Regions from separate parts of the Streptomyces sp. Tek67B01 genome, predicted to be linked through region 1. Evidence: riboswitches for the same ligand, from Rfam matches in the RefSeq annotation. Region 1 holds a riboswitch; the other holds the start of a gene.
What was found. A riboswitch is a leader RNA that binds a small molecule or an ion and turns the genes downstream of it on or off. The one in region 1 is predicted to bind glycine.
Positions count from the first base shown of each region.

Region 2: it holds a riboswitch for glycine, as region 1 does, so the genes downstream of both, gcvT (glycine cleavage system aminomethyltransferase GcvT) here and gcvP (aminomethyl-transferring glycine dehydrogenase) in region 1, are expected to answer to the same signal.

Region 1 is NZ_JBUYUY010000001.1:5,971,621-5,979,037, reverse strand. It holds gene ACV7NM_RS26935 (hypothetical protein) at 1-139, shown strand, start outside; gene ACV7NM_RS26930 (DUF5999 family protein) at 425-613, shown strand; gene gcvP (aminomethyl-transferring glycine dehydrogenase) at 699-3,584, opposite strand; glycine riboswitch at 3,782-3,880, opposite strand; gene ACV7NM_RS26920 (PRC-barrel domain-containing protein) at 3,996-4,379, shown strand; gene ACV7NM_RS26915 (DNA polymerase IV) at 4,376-5,917, opposite strand; gene ACV7NM_RS26910 (MerR family transcriptional regulator) at 5,981-6,598, opposite strand; gene ACV7NM_RS26905 (bifunctional nuclease family protein) at 6,801-7,274, opposite strand; gene ftsR (transcriptional regulator FtsR) at 7,327-7,417, opposite strand, start outside.
Region 2 is NZ_JBUYUY010000001.1:2,353,432-2,360,848, reverse strand. It holds gene ACV7NM_RS10390 (L-serine ammonia-lyase) at 1-300, opposite strand, end outside; gene glyA (serine hydroxymethyltransferase) at 571-1,827, opposite strand; gene gcvH (glycine cleavage system protein GcvH) at 1,843-2,223, opposite strand; gene gcvT (glycine cleavage system aminomethyltransferase GcvT) at 2,304-3,419, opposite strand; glycine riboswitch at 3,581-3,684, opposite strand; gene ACV7NM_RS10370 (AAA family ATPase) at 3,932-4,591, shown strand; gene ACV7NM_RS10365 (enhanced serine sensitivity protein SseB) at 5,067-5,801, shown strand; gene ACV7NM_RS10360 (enhanced serine sensitivity protein SseB C-terminal domain-containing protein) at 5,861-6,601, shown strand; gene ACV7NM_RS10355 (ABC transporter permease) at 7,155-7,417, shown strand, end outside.

The DNA.
Region 1 (7,417 bases):
GGTGCCCCTGGCTCCGGCCCCGCCCGGGATCGCCGCCTACCGGCCGCACCCCGTGTCCGAACTGCTTCCCGTATTGACCCACCGGCTCCGGCGCACGGCGCCGCCGACACCCCCTCCGGTGGCCGCTCCGGCGGCCTGACCTGCACGGCTCTACCCGCATGGCCCGAGTGGCCCATGTGGCGTAGCCCGCTTGGGCCGGCGGGGAACCACCCCGATTGGCGCGGGAGTTGGCTGAACCGCCCGCACGAGTGATGCGTCATCAATCTATGAGGACTGCTGCCGGGAAATCCCTGCGAAGCAGCCGTCATGGGGGAAGACTGACGACACACTCCCCGCCTGTGCGGGGATGAAACACAGGGGGACGGCCATGAACCACGCATCGAGCCGTAGCACGCAGACCACACCGCAGCGAAAGAACGCATCCATGTGCCAGCACCAGCCTGCCTGCCCGTCATCAGAGTCCGCCGACCGGGAGGCCGCGCGCCCGGTGGCCAACCACCCGGAACAGGGCTGGAGCCTGCTGTGCAACGGCGTCCTGCTCTTCGAGGACACCGGCGAGCTGCTGCCGAACGGTCAGATCATCGCCCCGCACCGCCCGCTCGCGATCGCGTAGGCGACGCCGCGCACGACAGAGGCCGGTCCCGGAGCGTGTGCTCCGGGACCGGCCCCTTGTCACGTCATGCGGCTACGGCGACGGCTCAGGCGTCGTACTCGTCCAGCGGCGGGCAGGAGCACACCAGGTTCCGGTCACCGAAGGCGCCGTCGATCCGGCGCACCGGCGGCCAGTACTTCTCGGCCGCGGTGACCCCGCCCGGGAAGACGGCCTCGTCACGGCTGTAGGGGTGGTTCCACTCGCCGCCCAGGGCCGCCGCGGTGTGCGGGGAGTTGGCCAGCGGGTTGTCGTCCACCGGCCACTCGCCGCCCACGACCCGGTCGATCTCGCCGCGGATGGCGATCATCGCGTCGCAGAACCGGTCGATCTCGGCCAGGTCCTCGGACTCCGTCGGCTCGATCATCAGCGTGCCGGCGACCGGGAAGGACATCGTCGGCGCGTGGAAGCCGTAGTCGATCAGGCGCTTGGCGATGTCGTCCACGCTCACGCCCGTCGCCTTCGACAACGGACGCAGGTCGATGATGCACTCGTGCGCGACCAGGTTGCCCGGGCCGGTGTAGAGCACCGGGTAGTGCGGTTCCAGGCGCTTGGCGATGTAGTTGGCGCCGAGCACCGCCACCTGGGTGGCGCGCTTGAGACCCTCGCCGCCCATCAGGCGGACGTAGGACCAGGAGATCGGCAGGATGCCCGCCGAACCCCAGGGCGCCGCCGAGATCGGGCCGACGCCCGTTTCGGGCCCGGCGGTCGGCTGGAGCGGGTGGTTGGGCAGGTACGGGGCGAGGTGCGCCCGGACACCGACCGGGCCGACGCCCGGACCGCCGCCGCCGTGCGGGATGCAGAAGGTCTTGTGCAGGTTCAGGTGCGAGACGTCGCCGCCGAAGTGGCCCGGCTTGGCCAGACCCACCAGGGCGTTGAGGTTGGCGCCGTCCACGTAGACCTGGCCGCCCGCCTCGTGCACCTGGGCGCAGATGTCGGCGACGTGCTCCTCGAAGACACCGTGCGTCGAGGGGTAGGTGATCATCAGGACGGCGAGCTCGTCGCGGTACTGCTCGATCTTGGCGCGCAGGTCGGCCGCGTCCACCTCGCCGTCGTCGGCGGTCTTGACGACGACGACCTTCATGCCCGCCATCACGGCGCTGGCGGCGTTCGTGCCGTGCGCGGAGGACGGGATGAGGCAGATGGTGCGCTGCTCGTCGCCGTTCGCGCGGTGGTAGGCGCGCACGGCCAGCAGGCCGGCGAGCTCACCCTGGGAGCCGGCGTTCGGCTGGATCGAGACCTTGTCGTAGCCGGTGACCTCGCAGAGACGTTCCTCCAGCTCGGTGATGAGCGTGAGGTAGCCCTCCGCCTGCTCGGCCGGGGCGAACGGGTGCAGCTGTCCGAACTCGGGCCAGGTGACCGGCTCCATCTCGGTGGTCGCGTTGAGCTTCATCGTGCAGGAGCCCAGCGGGATCATGCCCCGGTCCAGCGCGTAGTCCTTGTCCGCGAGCTTGCGCAGGTAGCGCAGCATGGCGGTCTCGCTGCGGTGCTGGTGGAACACCGGGTGCGTCAGGTACGCGTCCGAGCGCAGCAGTCCCTCGGGCAGCGTGTCCTCGGCGCTCGCGTCCAGCGCCTCGATGTCCGCGGTGACGCCGAAGGCGGACCATACGGCCTCGACGTCGGCGCGCAGCGTCGTCTCGTCACAGGCGATGGAGACGAGGTCGGCGTCGGCCTGGTAGAGGTTCACCCCGCCCTCGCGGGCGGCGGCCACGACCTCGGCGGCCCGCCCCGGAACCCGTGCGGTGACGGTGTCGAAGTACGCGCCGTGCACGACCTCGACCCCGCCGGCCGTCAGGCCCGCGGCGAGCAGGGCGGCGTAGCGGTGGGTCCGGCGGGCGATCGTGCGCAGGCCGTCGGGACCGTGGTAGACGGCGTACATGCCGGCCATGACGGCGAGCAGCACCTGTGCGGTACAGATGTTGCTGGTGGCCTTCTCCCGGCGGATGTGCTGCTCGCGGGTCTGGAGCGCGAGGCGGTACGCCTTGTTGCCGTCCGCGTCCACGGACACGCCGACGAGGCGGCCCGGCAGTGAACGGGCGTGCTTGGCCTGGACGGCCATGTAGCCGGCGTGCGGTCCGCCGAAGCCCATCGGGACACCGAAGCGCTGCGTGGTGCCGACGGCGATGTCGGCGCCCAGCTCGCCGGGGGAGGTCAGCAGGGTCAGCGCCAGCAGGTCCGCGGAGACGGTGACGATGGCACCCAGCTCGTGCGCCTGGTCGATGACCGGCTTGATCTCGCGCACCGCGCCGGAGGCACCGGGGTACTGGAGCAGCACGCCGAAGACGCCGCGCTCGGCGATGTCGGCCGGGATCCCCTCGGACAGGTCGGCGACGACGACCTCGACCCCGATCGGCTCGGCGCGGGTCTCGATCACGGCGATGGTCTGGGGCAGCGCGTCTGCGTCGATCAGGAAGACACCGCCCTTGACCTTGCCGACGCGGCGGGACAAGGACATGGCCTCGGCGGCGGCGGTGCCCTCGTCGAGGAGGGAGGCGCCGGAGGTCGGCAGGCCGGTCAGGTCGGCGACGACGGTCTGGAAGTTCAGCAGCGCCTCCAGTCGGCCCTGCGAGATCTCGGGCTGGTACGGCGTGTAGGCCGTGTACCAGGCCGGGTTCTCCATGACGTTGCGCAGGATCACCGGCGGCGTGAAGGTGCCGTAGTAGCCGAGGCCGATCATGGAGGAGAGGACCTGGTTGCGGTCGGCGAGCGAGCGCAGCTCGGCCAGCACCTCGGCCTCGGTCCGCGCCTCGGGCAGGTTCAGCGCGGCGGCCGTCTTGATCACATCCGGTACCGCCGCGGCGGTCAGTTCGTCCAAGGAGCCGTAGCCCACCTGGGCGAGCATCTTGGCCTGCGCCTCGGCATCCGGGCCGATGTGGCGCTGCTCGAAGGGGATGCCTCGCTCCAGCTGAGAGAGCGGAATGCGGTTGGCGGTCATGTACGGAGGCCTCCTGGTCGTACGACCTGCGAGGGGCACCACGGCGCGGGCACCCGGACGGCCTCCCCCTCTGTCATCTCAACCTGAGAGCTTCACCGGAGCCGCGGGGATGACCCACGAGATCCGGCTTTCACCGTCGGTGAGGAGGGGAACCGGCACTGCGCGCCCGGTACCCGCCCCTGCTTTCCAGAGTGGCCTCGTCACGTGCGGTACGTATGCCTGAGAGATTCCGGGGAGGATTTGCTCCTTCGGCGCCTCCGTCGCACTCACTCGGAGGACTCTCCCGCACAGGGTCAACAGCCATCCACCAGCCTACCAGCGAGGATCTGGAAGCTCCCTCGAGTGGCCCCCCGTGCGGATATGCCCTTCTGTAGTCATTACGGAGGAGTTGCGACCAATCGGAGGCGGACCGTGCAGACCGACATCGATCCCCGCAGTCTCATCGGCCGCAAGGCGTTCGACCGCAATGGCGCCAAGATCGGCACCGTGGACGAGGTCTACCTCGACGATGCCACCGGCGTACCGGAATGGGCCGCCGTCCGGACCGGCCTGTTCAGTCGGGACGCCTTCGTCCCCCTGGAGCCCAGCGAGGTGGTCGACGACACCCTCCGGGTGCCCTTCGAGCGCTCCCTGATCAAGGACGCCCCGGACTTCGGTGTCGGCCGGCACCTCTCCCCGGAGCAGGAACTCCAGCTCTACCACCACTACGGGTTGGACGTGACCCTCCCGACGGACTTCCACCGCCCGCCCACCAACCAGCCCCGGGACTTCGGCAGCCTGGCGGGCGAAGGCTAACCGCTGCCCCCGGGGCCTTCCTCCGACGGCTCCTCCTGCCCTACGGGCTTCCCCACGGGCTCCCCTACGAGCGGAAGCGGATCGGACGACTCCAAGTCGGGGTCGTCCAGCCGGAAGGTCCGCACGCGCCCCGGCGGCGACCCGGGCCCTTCGAAGCGCACGGTGACGCGACCGACCCCGCTGCCCTGGACCCAACCCGGGCCGTACACCGCGTGCCGGACGTCGCTGCCGGCCGGCCAGCGGCGCTCGTCGGCCGGCTCGGGCGGCCGCGTACCCCCGACGACGGACGCGAGCGCCCGGGCCGTCCCCGCCACTCCTCCAGCCGCAGCCGCCTCGTCCGGCCCATGTGCCCCACCCGGTCCCTCGGCCTCGCCGTCCCCCACCGCCTGGCTCACCGCGCCGTCGTCCGCGCCCTCCCGCGGCCCCTCCCCCGCGACCGGCACGTCGGCCGACTCGTCCGCCTGCGCGTCCGCCTGCGCGAACAGGTCCTCCTGGGTGTAGTCCGCCAGCCCCGTCACGCCGACGCCCAGCAGCCGGACCCCTCCCGTGGTGTCCACGGCCTCCAGCAGCCGCGCGGCTGCCTCCCGCACCACCACCGGGTCGTCGGTCGGGCCCCGCAGGGTCTCCGAGCGGGTCAGCGTCGAGAAGTCGTAGCGCCGCACCTTCAGCACGATGGTGCGCCCGGAGTGCCCGGAGCCGCGCAGCCGACCCACACAACGATCGGCGAGCCGCTGCACCTCGTACCGGATGCGCACCCGGTCGTGGAGGTCCACGTCGAAGGTGTCCTCCACGGACACCGACTTCGCGTCCCGCTCGGCGACCACGGGGCGGTCGTCCAGGCCCAGTGCCATCCGGTACAACCCCGCGCCGTGGGCCCGCCCCACCATCCGGACCAGTTCGTCCTCCCCCGCCTCGGCCAGGTCCCCGACCGTGGTGATCCCGGCCCGCCGCAGGTGTTCCCCGGTGGCCGGTCCCACGCCCGGAAGGGTCCGTACCGACATCGGCGCGAGCAGTTCGCGCTCCGTTCCCGGCTCGATCACCAGCAGCCCGGCCGGCTTGGCCTCCTCGGAGGCGATCTTGGCCAGCATCTTCGACCCGGCCAGGCCCACGGAGCCGCTGAGCCCGGTGGCGGCCATGATGTCGGCGCGCAGCCGCTCCCCCGTGGCCCGGGCGGTCTCCGAGTCGAAGGCGACCCCGCCCGCCTCCAGGTCCACGAAGGCCTCGTCGAGGCTGAGCGGCTCCACCAGCGGTGACAGCTCCCGCAGCAGCGCCATGACGGTGTCGCTGACGGCGCGGTACAGGGTGAAGCGGGGGATCAGGTAGGCGCCGTTCGGGCACAGCCTCCTGGCCTGCGCCGTCGGCATCGCGGAATGCACCCCGAAGCGCCTGGCCTCGTAGGAGGCGGTGGCGACGACCCCCCGGGGTCCGAGGCCGCCGACGATGACCGGCTTTCCGCGCAGGCTCGGCTTCGACGCCTGCTCCACGGCGGCGTAGAAGGCGTCCATGTCCAGGTGGAGGATGGTCGGCGCGGATCTCACGGCTCCGATGCTCCCCTACGCCACTGACAACGCCGCCCGGGGCCCCGGGCGGCGCGCGGCGCGTCAGACGGCCCGGTTGCGGCGCGCGGCCAGTTCGTCCCTCGGGTTGTGGCCGACCAGCGTCTCGCCGGTGTCGATCCGTTCCCCGTGCAGTTGCGACAGCGCGTTCTCGACGTCGCGCCACACCACGCCCACCGCGATGCCGAAGACTCCCTGTCCTCCCTGGAGCAGGCTCACGACCTGGTCCGGCGTGGTGCACTCGTACACGGAGGCGCCGTCGCTCATCAGCGTCATCCGCTCCAGGTCCGAGAAACCGCGCTCGCGCAGGTGCTGCACCGCGGTGCGGATGTTCTGCAACGCCACCCCGGTGTCCAGGAAGCGTTTCACGATCTTGAGGACCACCACGTCGCGGAAGCTGTACAGCCGCTGCGTCCCCGACCCGTGGGCGGGGCGCACGCTCGGCTCCACCAGACCCGTCCGCGCCCAGTAGTCGAGCTGCCGGTAGGTGATGCCGGCGGCCGCGCACGCGGTCGGCCCCCGGTAGCCCACCTGCTCGGGCGCCGGGGCCTCGCGATCCGGTGCGGCCGGCGCCGGTTCCGGCTGACGGCGCGCACTGCCCGCCGCACCGCCGTGCAGCGGGTACGGCCCGCCACCACTCCGTGCGGGGATGCCCCCGGTCATGCCGTCGCCCGTGATGCTCACGCCGACCCTCCGTCCTTGACCTGCCCACCTCGAAGGTAGGCAGTCACCAGGGGTGCGTCAACGATCGCCACACTCGGCACGCCGAGTGATAATCACCCTGAGAGTGGTTTCCCGTGCCCCTTATCGGGGAAAGGCTAACCGAATGGGCTGAATGTCCCTGATGGGGCGGCTTGTCCGCCGCTCACTGCGGGCCGGTGCCGAAATCCTCGGGCGAGATCTGGTCGAGGAACTCACGGAACTTCTCCACCTCGTCCTCCTGCTCGTCCGGGATGGCGATGCCGGCGTCGTCCAGCACGCCGTCGCTGCCGTAGATCGGCGTTCCCGTCCGCAGGGCCAGCGCTATCGCGTCTGAAGGCCGTGCGCTCACCTCGACCCCGCTCGCGAAGACGAGCTCCGCGTAGAAGACGCCCTCCCGCAGATCCGTGATCCGGACCTCGGTGAGCTCCTCACCGACCGCCTCCAGCACGTCCTTGAACAGGTCGTGCGTCAGCGGCCGGGCAGGGGCCATCCCCTGCTGCGCGAAGGCAATGGCGGTCGCCTCCCCAGGACCGATCCAGATGGGGAGGTACCGATCGCCTCCCACTTCACGCAGGAGCACGATCGGTTGGTTCGAGGGCATTTCCACCCGGACACCCACAACGTCGAGCTCGTTCACACAGCAACCCTAGGACGTGCCCGACCGGTTTGGGTAGTCGGGCTCTTTCCGGTCAACGCGGACGGACCCCGAGAGCGGTCTGCACGAGGGCCTCGTGCAGCCGTACGGAAAGCCCCGCCAGCTCCTTCATCGTGGCCTCGGCA
Region 2 (7,417 bases), 3.6 Mb from region 1:
CATCAGGCGCAGCCGGCCGCTCCGGCGGATGCGCTCGACCTCGGCGTCGGCGCTCTCGACGTCCACCGTGCGGGGGGAGTGGCCCTCCAGGCCCAGCAGGACCGCCTTGGGGGTGCCGTGGCCGTGGCCGGTCGCGCCCAGGGAGCCGAACAGCTCCGCGCGGACGGAGGCCGTCTGGGCGAGGGCACCTTCCTTCTTCAAGCGGGTCACGAACATGCGCGCCGCCCGCATCGGGCCGACCGTGTGGGAGGAGGAGGGACCAATGCCGATGGAGAAGAGGTCGAAGACGGAGATGGCCACGGTGGCGAGACTCCCTTGTCTGCTCGTGGGGTGGGAGAGGGGCACAGGAGAGCGGGTTGATCAGCGGGAGGTGATCAGGGAGGTTTGTTCGGATTTTGTCCGACGGTCGAGCTTAACGCGGCGAGGTGAACGACCCCCCTGCCAGGAAGGGCCACAAGGGGAAGCACGGGTGTGCGTCGGCTCACATCCCGGACCGCCCCCGGGGGGCGATCAGGCGTGAAAAAGGGGCCCGGGCCTGTGGGAACAGGCACCGGGCCCCGCCCGGCCGCGTCAGAGCGTCGGGTACAGCGGGAACTTCGCGGCGAGCGCGGAGACGCGTGCCTTGAGGGACTCGGCGTCGTACGCCGGCTTGAGCGCCTGCGCGATGATCTCGGCGACCTCGGTGAAGGCCTCGGTGTCGAAACCGCGGGTGGCCAGGGCCGGCGTACCGATCCGCAGACCCGAGGTGACCATCGGCGGCCGCGGGTCGTTCGGGATGGCGTTGCGGTTGACCGTGATGCCGACCTCGTGGAGGCGGTCCTCGGCCTGCTGGCCGTCCAGCTCCGAGTTGCGCAGGTCGACCAGGACCAGGTGCACGTCGGTGCCGCCGGTCAGCACGTCCACGCCCACGGCCTTGACGTCGTCCTGGACCAGGCGCGCGGCGAGGATCTTCGCACCCTCCAGGGTGCGCTCCTGGCGCTCCTTGAACTCGGGCGAGGCGGCGACCTTGAACGAGACCGCCTTGGCGGCGATCACGTGCTCCAGGGGACCGCCCTGCTGACCGGGGAAGACCGCGGAGTTGATCTTCTTGGCCAGCTCCTGCGTCGACAGGATGACACCGCCGCGCGGACCACCGAGGGTCTTGTGCGTGGTGGTGGTGACGACGTGGGCGTGCGGCACCGGGTTGGGGTGCAGGCCCGCGGCGACCAGACCGGCGAAGTGCGCCATGTCGACCATCAGGTACGCGCCGACCTCGTCCGCGATGCGGCGGAAGGCGGCGAAGTCCAGCTGACGGGGGTAGGCGGACCAGCCGGCGACGATCAGCTGCGGCTTGGACTCCTTGGCGAGGCGCTCGACCTCGGCCATGTCGACCTGGCCGGTCTCGTCGACGTGGTACGGGACCACGTTGTAGAGCTTGCCGGAGAAGTTGATCTTCATGCCGTGGGTCAGGTGACCGCCGTGGGCCAGGTTCAGGCCCATGATCGTGTCGCCCGGCTTGAGCAACGCGAACATCGCGGCGGCGTTCGCCTGCGCACCGGAGTGCGGCTGCACGTTCGCGGCCTCGGCGCCGAAGAGCGCCTTGATCCGGTCGATGGCGATCTGCTCGACGACGTCGACGTGCTCGCAGCCGCCGTAGTAGCGGCGGCCGGGGTAGCCCTCGGCGTACTTGTTGGTCAGGACGGAGCCCTGGGCCTCCATGACGGCGACCGGAGCGAAGTTCTCCGACGCGATCATTTCCAGGGTCGACTGCTGGCGCGCGAGCTCGGCGTCGACGGCGGCGGCGACGTCGGGGTCGAGTTCGTGGAGAGGGGTGTTCAGTACGGACATCAGGATCCCCTGGGGTCAGTTACCGGCGGTGAGCTTGGCGTACTCGTCGTCGGAGAGCAGGTCGGCCGGCTCCTCCGTGACGCGCACCTTGAAGAGCCAGCCACCCTCGAACGGGGCCGAGTTCACCAGCGACGGGTCGTCCACGACGTCCTGGTTGGCCGCGACGACCTCACCGGTGACGGGGGAGTACAGGTCGCTGACCGACTTGGTCGACTCCAGCTCGCCGCAGGTCTCGCCCGCGGTCACCGTGTCGCCGACCTCGGGGAGCTGTGCGTAGACGACGTCACCGAGCGCGTTGGCCGCGAACTCCGTGATGCCGACCGTCGAGACGCCGTCCTCGGCGTTCGACAGCCACTCGTGCTCCTTGCTGTAACGCAGCTGCTGGGGGTTGCTCATGACCTGATTCTCCTGGATGCGGGGGAGTGGATACGAACGGTGGTCTCGGGTACTGAGACGGCCGGCAGGGCGTACGGGCGCTACTTCTGCCGCTTGTAGAACGGCAGGGCAACGACCTCGTACGGCTCATGCGTACCGCGAATGTCCACGCCGACGCCGGAGGTGCCGGGCGCGGCGTGCGCCGCGTCCACGTACGCCATCGCGATCGGCTTGCCCAGCGTCGGCGACGGGGCGCCGGAGGTGACCTCACCGATGACCTTGCCGTCGGCGACCACGGGGAAACCGGCGCGCGGGACCCGGCGGCCCTCGGCGATCAGCCCGACCAGCTTGCGCGGCGGGTTCGTGGCGGCGCGCTCGGCGGCGGCCTCCAGGGCCCGGCGGCCGACGAAGTCGACCTCCTTCTCGAACTTCACCACCCGGCCCAGACCCGCGTCGAACGGGGTCAGGGAGGTGGTCAGCTCGTGCCCGTACAGCGGCATGCCCGCCTCCAGGCGCAGCGTGTCACGGCAGGACAGGCCGGCCGGGACCAGGCCGACGCCCTCGCCGGCCTTCGTCAGCGCCTGCCACAGCTCCACGGCGTGCTCCGGGGCGACGAACAGCTCGAAGCCGTCCTCGCCGGTGTAGCCCGTACGCGCGATCAGCGCGGGGACGCCGGCGACCGTGCCGGGCAGGCCCGCGTAGTACTTGAGCCCGTCCAGGTCGGCGTCGGTGAGGGACGCCAGGATGCCGGGGGACTCGGGGCCCTGGACGGCGATCAGGGCGTAGGCGTCGCGGTCGTCGCGGACTTCGGTGTCGAAGCCGGCGGCGCGCTCGGTCAGGGCGTCCAGGACGACCTGGGCGTTGGAGGCGTTCGCGACGACCATGAACTCGCTCTCGCCGAGGCGGTAGACGATCAGGTCGTCGATGATTCCGCCGTCCTCCTGGCAGATGTGCGTGTAACGGGCGCGGCCGACGCCGACGGTGGAGATGTTGCCGACCAGCGCGTGGTCGAGGGCCTTGACGGCCTCGGGGCCGGTCAGGGTGATCTCGCCCATGTGGGACAGGTCGAAGAGACCGGCCTTCGTGCGCACGGCGTTGTGCTCGTCGCGCTCACTGGCGTAGCGCAGCGGCATGTCCCAGCCCGCGAAGTCGGTCATGGTCGCACCGAGCGAGCGGTGCAGCGCGTCGAGCGCGGTCAGGCGGGGGGCAGTGCTCATGGGTGTGGCTCCCGGGTCCCAGGGCATGACATGACGAGGACGATCCTCCCCATCTGTCATCGGAACCTGAGAGGTTCGCCGAGAGTTCCCGCACCGGGCGGGACGCGTCTTCGGCTTGCACCTTGGGTGGAGCTGTCGAACAGCCCGCTTTTCAGATCTGCCTCATCCACGCGGTACGGGGCCTGAGAGATTCAAGGGAGGAACTTGCTCCTTCGGCGCCCGGGCACGGCCTCACGGCGTGCCGGGACTCTCCCGCGCGGATTCAAGCGGCCGGTATGCAGTTGGTGTCCAGATGGCGCACATCATTGCACGAGGTGGACGGGCGTGGGCGGGCGGCCCCGAAAGTCCGTGCGGACGCCGGCGGGGCTTGAGCGGGCGGCGCCGGAACCGGGCGGGCTTGAGCGGGCGGCGCCGGAACCGGGCGGGGCCGGAACCGGGCGGGCTTGAGGGGGCGGGCCGGAACCGGGCGGGCCGGATTACCGTCTCTTTACATTCACGGTCCGGGGGAGGCGATCACTGTGCGGAGGTTCGGAGTGCCGGCTTTGACGGGGACCCTCGACGGGGTCCCGGCGCAGCGGCCGGCGCCGGCGCCGGTGCGGCCGGGACGGGTCCGCGATCTACGGGGGTCGGGGGCCGGGGGGTCGAGACGGCTGGGCTTCGTGGCGGGGGACATCGTGGTGGTCTCCGGCCTGCCCGGCGGCGGCAAGAGCACGCTGATCAAGCGGGCCGCGGGGGGCGGCGCGATCGACTCGCAGGACACGCGGGAGCGGTGGGAGCGGCGGACGCGGGGGGTGCTTCCGTACGCCGTGTACCGGCCGGTGGTGCGGGTGGCGCACTACTGGGGGCTGTGGCGGGTGGTGCGCTCGGGGGCGTCGGTGGTGGTGCACGACTGCGGGAGCCAGGCGTGGGTGCGGCGGCTCCTGGCGGGGGCGGCGCGCAGGCGCGGCCGGGCGCTGCACCTGCTGCTGCTGGACGCCACGGCGGGGGAGGCGCTGGCCGGGCAGGCGGAGCGCGGGCGGCGGGTGTCGGCGTACGCGTTCGCCCACCACCGGGCGGCGGCGGCCCGCCTGATCCGCGCCGCGGAAGCGGGCCGCCCGCCGACGGGCTGCGCATCGGTCACCCTCCTGGACCGCCCCGCCGCCGCCGCGGTCACCCGCATCACGTTCCACTAGCGCGGCCCCCTCTCCCTCCCGGGGCGCCGCCCCGGACCCGCGCCTCGAAGGCCGGCGCGGGCCGAAGGGGGCGGGCCGGGCGCTGTCCACCAAGGCGGCGTGGCCGTCCGGCGCGGCCCAGGCAAGGTGACTCCCCCCCCGCCGGGCGCCCCGGGTACGAGCTGCCGTACGAAGCGCAGAGCACCTCCGGCCCTTGCGGGCACCCCGCCGGGCAGCCCGGCACTCGCCGCGTGCCCGCCCGCGCACCGGCGTTCGACCAGGGGGACCTCCCGGCGGAGCCGGGTTTCCCGGGGCGCCCGCCCCACACCCCACGCCCCGGAGCCCGCGCGCCGGCGGGGCCGGTCTGGCCGGGGGTTCGACTCGGGGGCGGGGTCCTTCCGGTACCGGCAGGCGGCGGTGTGACCCGGCGGTCGGAGGGAGGGGCGGACGGATTAGGGTCAGCGGGACAACGCGGAGCGACAGGCGGAGGCGGCACATGCACGGCGGCGGGTGGCCCGACAACGAGTTGGAACACGTGCTCGGCGCGGCCCTGGGACAGGCGGACGCCGGGGCCCGCATCCTGGAGGTGCTCGGCCGCAGCCGGGTCTGGGTCCCGCTGCCCACCGGCGGCAGCCCCGATCAGACCGCCCTGAACCTCCCGACCATGCTCATCGGCGGCGAGGCCTACGTCCCCGTCTACAGCTCCGAGGCCCAGTTCCTTGTCTGCGTCGGCCCCGCCATGGACTTCGCCGTCGCTCCCGCCGTCGAGTTCGCCCGCGGCCTGCCCCCGCAGCTCGGCATCGCCCTCAACCCCGAGGGCGCCGTCGGCGTCCCGCTCCCGCCGCCCGCCGTCGCGGAGCTCTGCCGCACCGGCCGCACCCCCCTCGACGGCCCCGCCACCGGCGGCCGCGTCCGGCTCTTCGAGCCCGACTGGCAGGACGACCCGGTGGATTTCCTCGCCGCCGCCGCAGAGGAGTTCCGCGCCATCGGCGTGGTCGCCGCCGCCCACCGCTGCCTCGCCAGCGTCGAGGGCGGAGCGCCGCAGCTGTACATCGGTGTCCGACTGGTGGGATGGGACACCGAGTCGCGCAGCGCCCCGCTGGAGGCCCTTGGCCGCGCCCTGACCCGCGTACCTCCGCCCTGGCCCGTGCAGTTGATCCTCCTCGACGCCGCCCAGGACCCGGTGGTCGACCACATCCGTGAGCGCGTACGCCCCTTCTACCTCCCCTAGGGCCGCTTAAGCTGGGGGCCGATACGCGTGGATGACGGGCGGACGAAGAGGGGTACCGGGTGAGTGCGTCAGGCACGGCCGCGGCCGGGCAGGTCGAGCACATGCTGCGCCAGGTGACTCCCGGGCGCTATGAGAGCTACGAGTCGCTCCTGCACGCCCTCGCCGAGGGCCGCCTGTGGATGCTGCTCTGGCAGGGCAGGCCGGGATCACCGGACGCCCAGTACGGCGGCATGGAGGTCGACGGCCTGGGCTACGCGCCCTGTGTGACCTCCCCGCAGGAACTGGCCGCCAGCGGATGGAACCGCGGCTACGAGGTCGTCACCGGCCGGGACATCGCCCGCGCGCTGTACCCGGACCGCTGGGGCCTGTGGCTCAACCCCCACGCCCAGGGCGGCGGCCTCGGCCTCCCCTGGGCGGACCTGCGCCGGATCGCCACCGGCCTCGACCGGATGCCGGCCGGTCCGCTGCGACTGTCCGAGCCGGCGCTGGAGCTCCCACAGTTCTACGGGCTGTTGACCCAGCACGCGCACCGCACGCCCGCCGTGCGCTCGCTCCGCCGCGCCTGGGTGCAGCCGTCGCTGGGGTCGGCGTACCTGGCGGTGGGGCTGGACCTGTACGACGCCTCCGCGCCCGCGCTGGAGTCCGTACGGGAGATGATGCGGCAGTCGGTCGGGGCGGTGCCCGAGGGCGTCCCGGTGTGCACCGTCGCGCTCGCGGACGAGCACGATCCGGTGGCGATGTGGCTGCGTTCGCAGACCCGCCCGTTCTACGACCGCGAGGGCCAGGCTCCCTCGTACTAGGCCGTAACGGGACGCCCCACCCGAGTCGCGCGCGCCGGAATATTTCCCTCCGCAAGCGTGCCCATGTTTTGAGACAGCGATAACGAGCCATCACGAGGCCGCCGGGACCCACGGTCCCCGGCGGCCTTCGACTTGCCCGGATATCGCCGCCATTGTCAGCCTGAAAAGCACTCTCCGCATGCGAGTTGGGGCAGATGTCCGGTTGCGTACCGAACAGACGGTCTTGCTCCGCTGAGGTGTGAGCGCAGTCCGGATAACGGGAATCGAAGCGTCAGATCACGGTTGCGCATCCATTCAACTGCGGGTCTGGCGGCTGGTCGAGCGCCCGATGAAGACTCCCCACCCAAGAGCCGCTCAGTCCTCCAGGACGCGGTTCGAGACGTGATCCGCACCCGTGGTCCCGCACCGCGGTTCCCGCAGCACTTCCCGCACTTCCTGCACTTCACACGCGTTCAGCGTGTCCCACGCACTCCGAGCGCCACTCCGCACCAACGCCGCCACAGCGGCGGGCATGGGCCGGCACACCCGTCGGCCGAGAGGGGTCCCCACCACGATGACGGCACCACTGCACGACACGAGCGCGGAGACGCCCGCACCCGTGTCCGTAGCCGACGTCCCTGCCAAGGCCATCGAAGGCCGCTCGCCCGGCCGCATCGCCTGGATGCGGCTCAAGCGCGACAAGGTCGCGCTGACCGGCGGCGTGGTCGTGATCTTCCTGATCCTGGTGGCGGTCTTCGCGCCGCAGATCGTGAGCCTGTTGGGCCACCCGCCCAACGAGTTCCACGAGGACATGATCGATCCCGACCTCGGCACGCC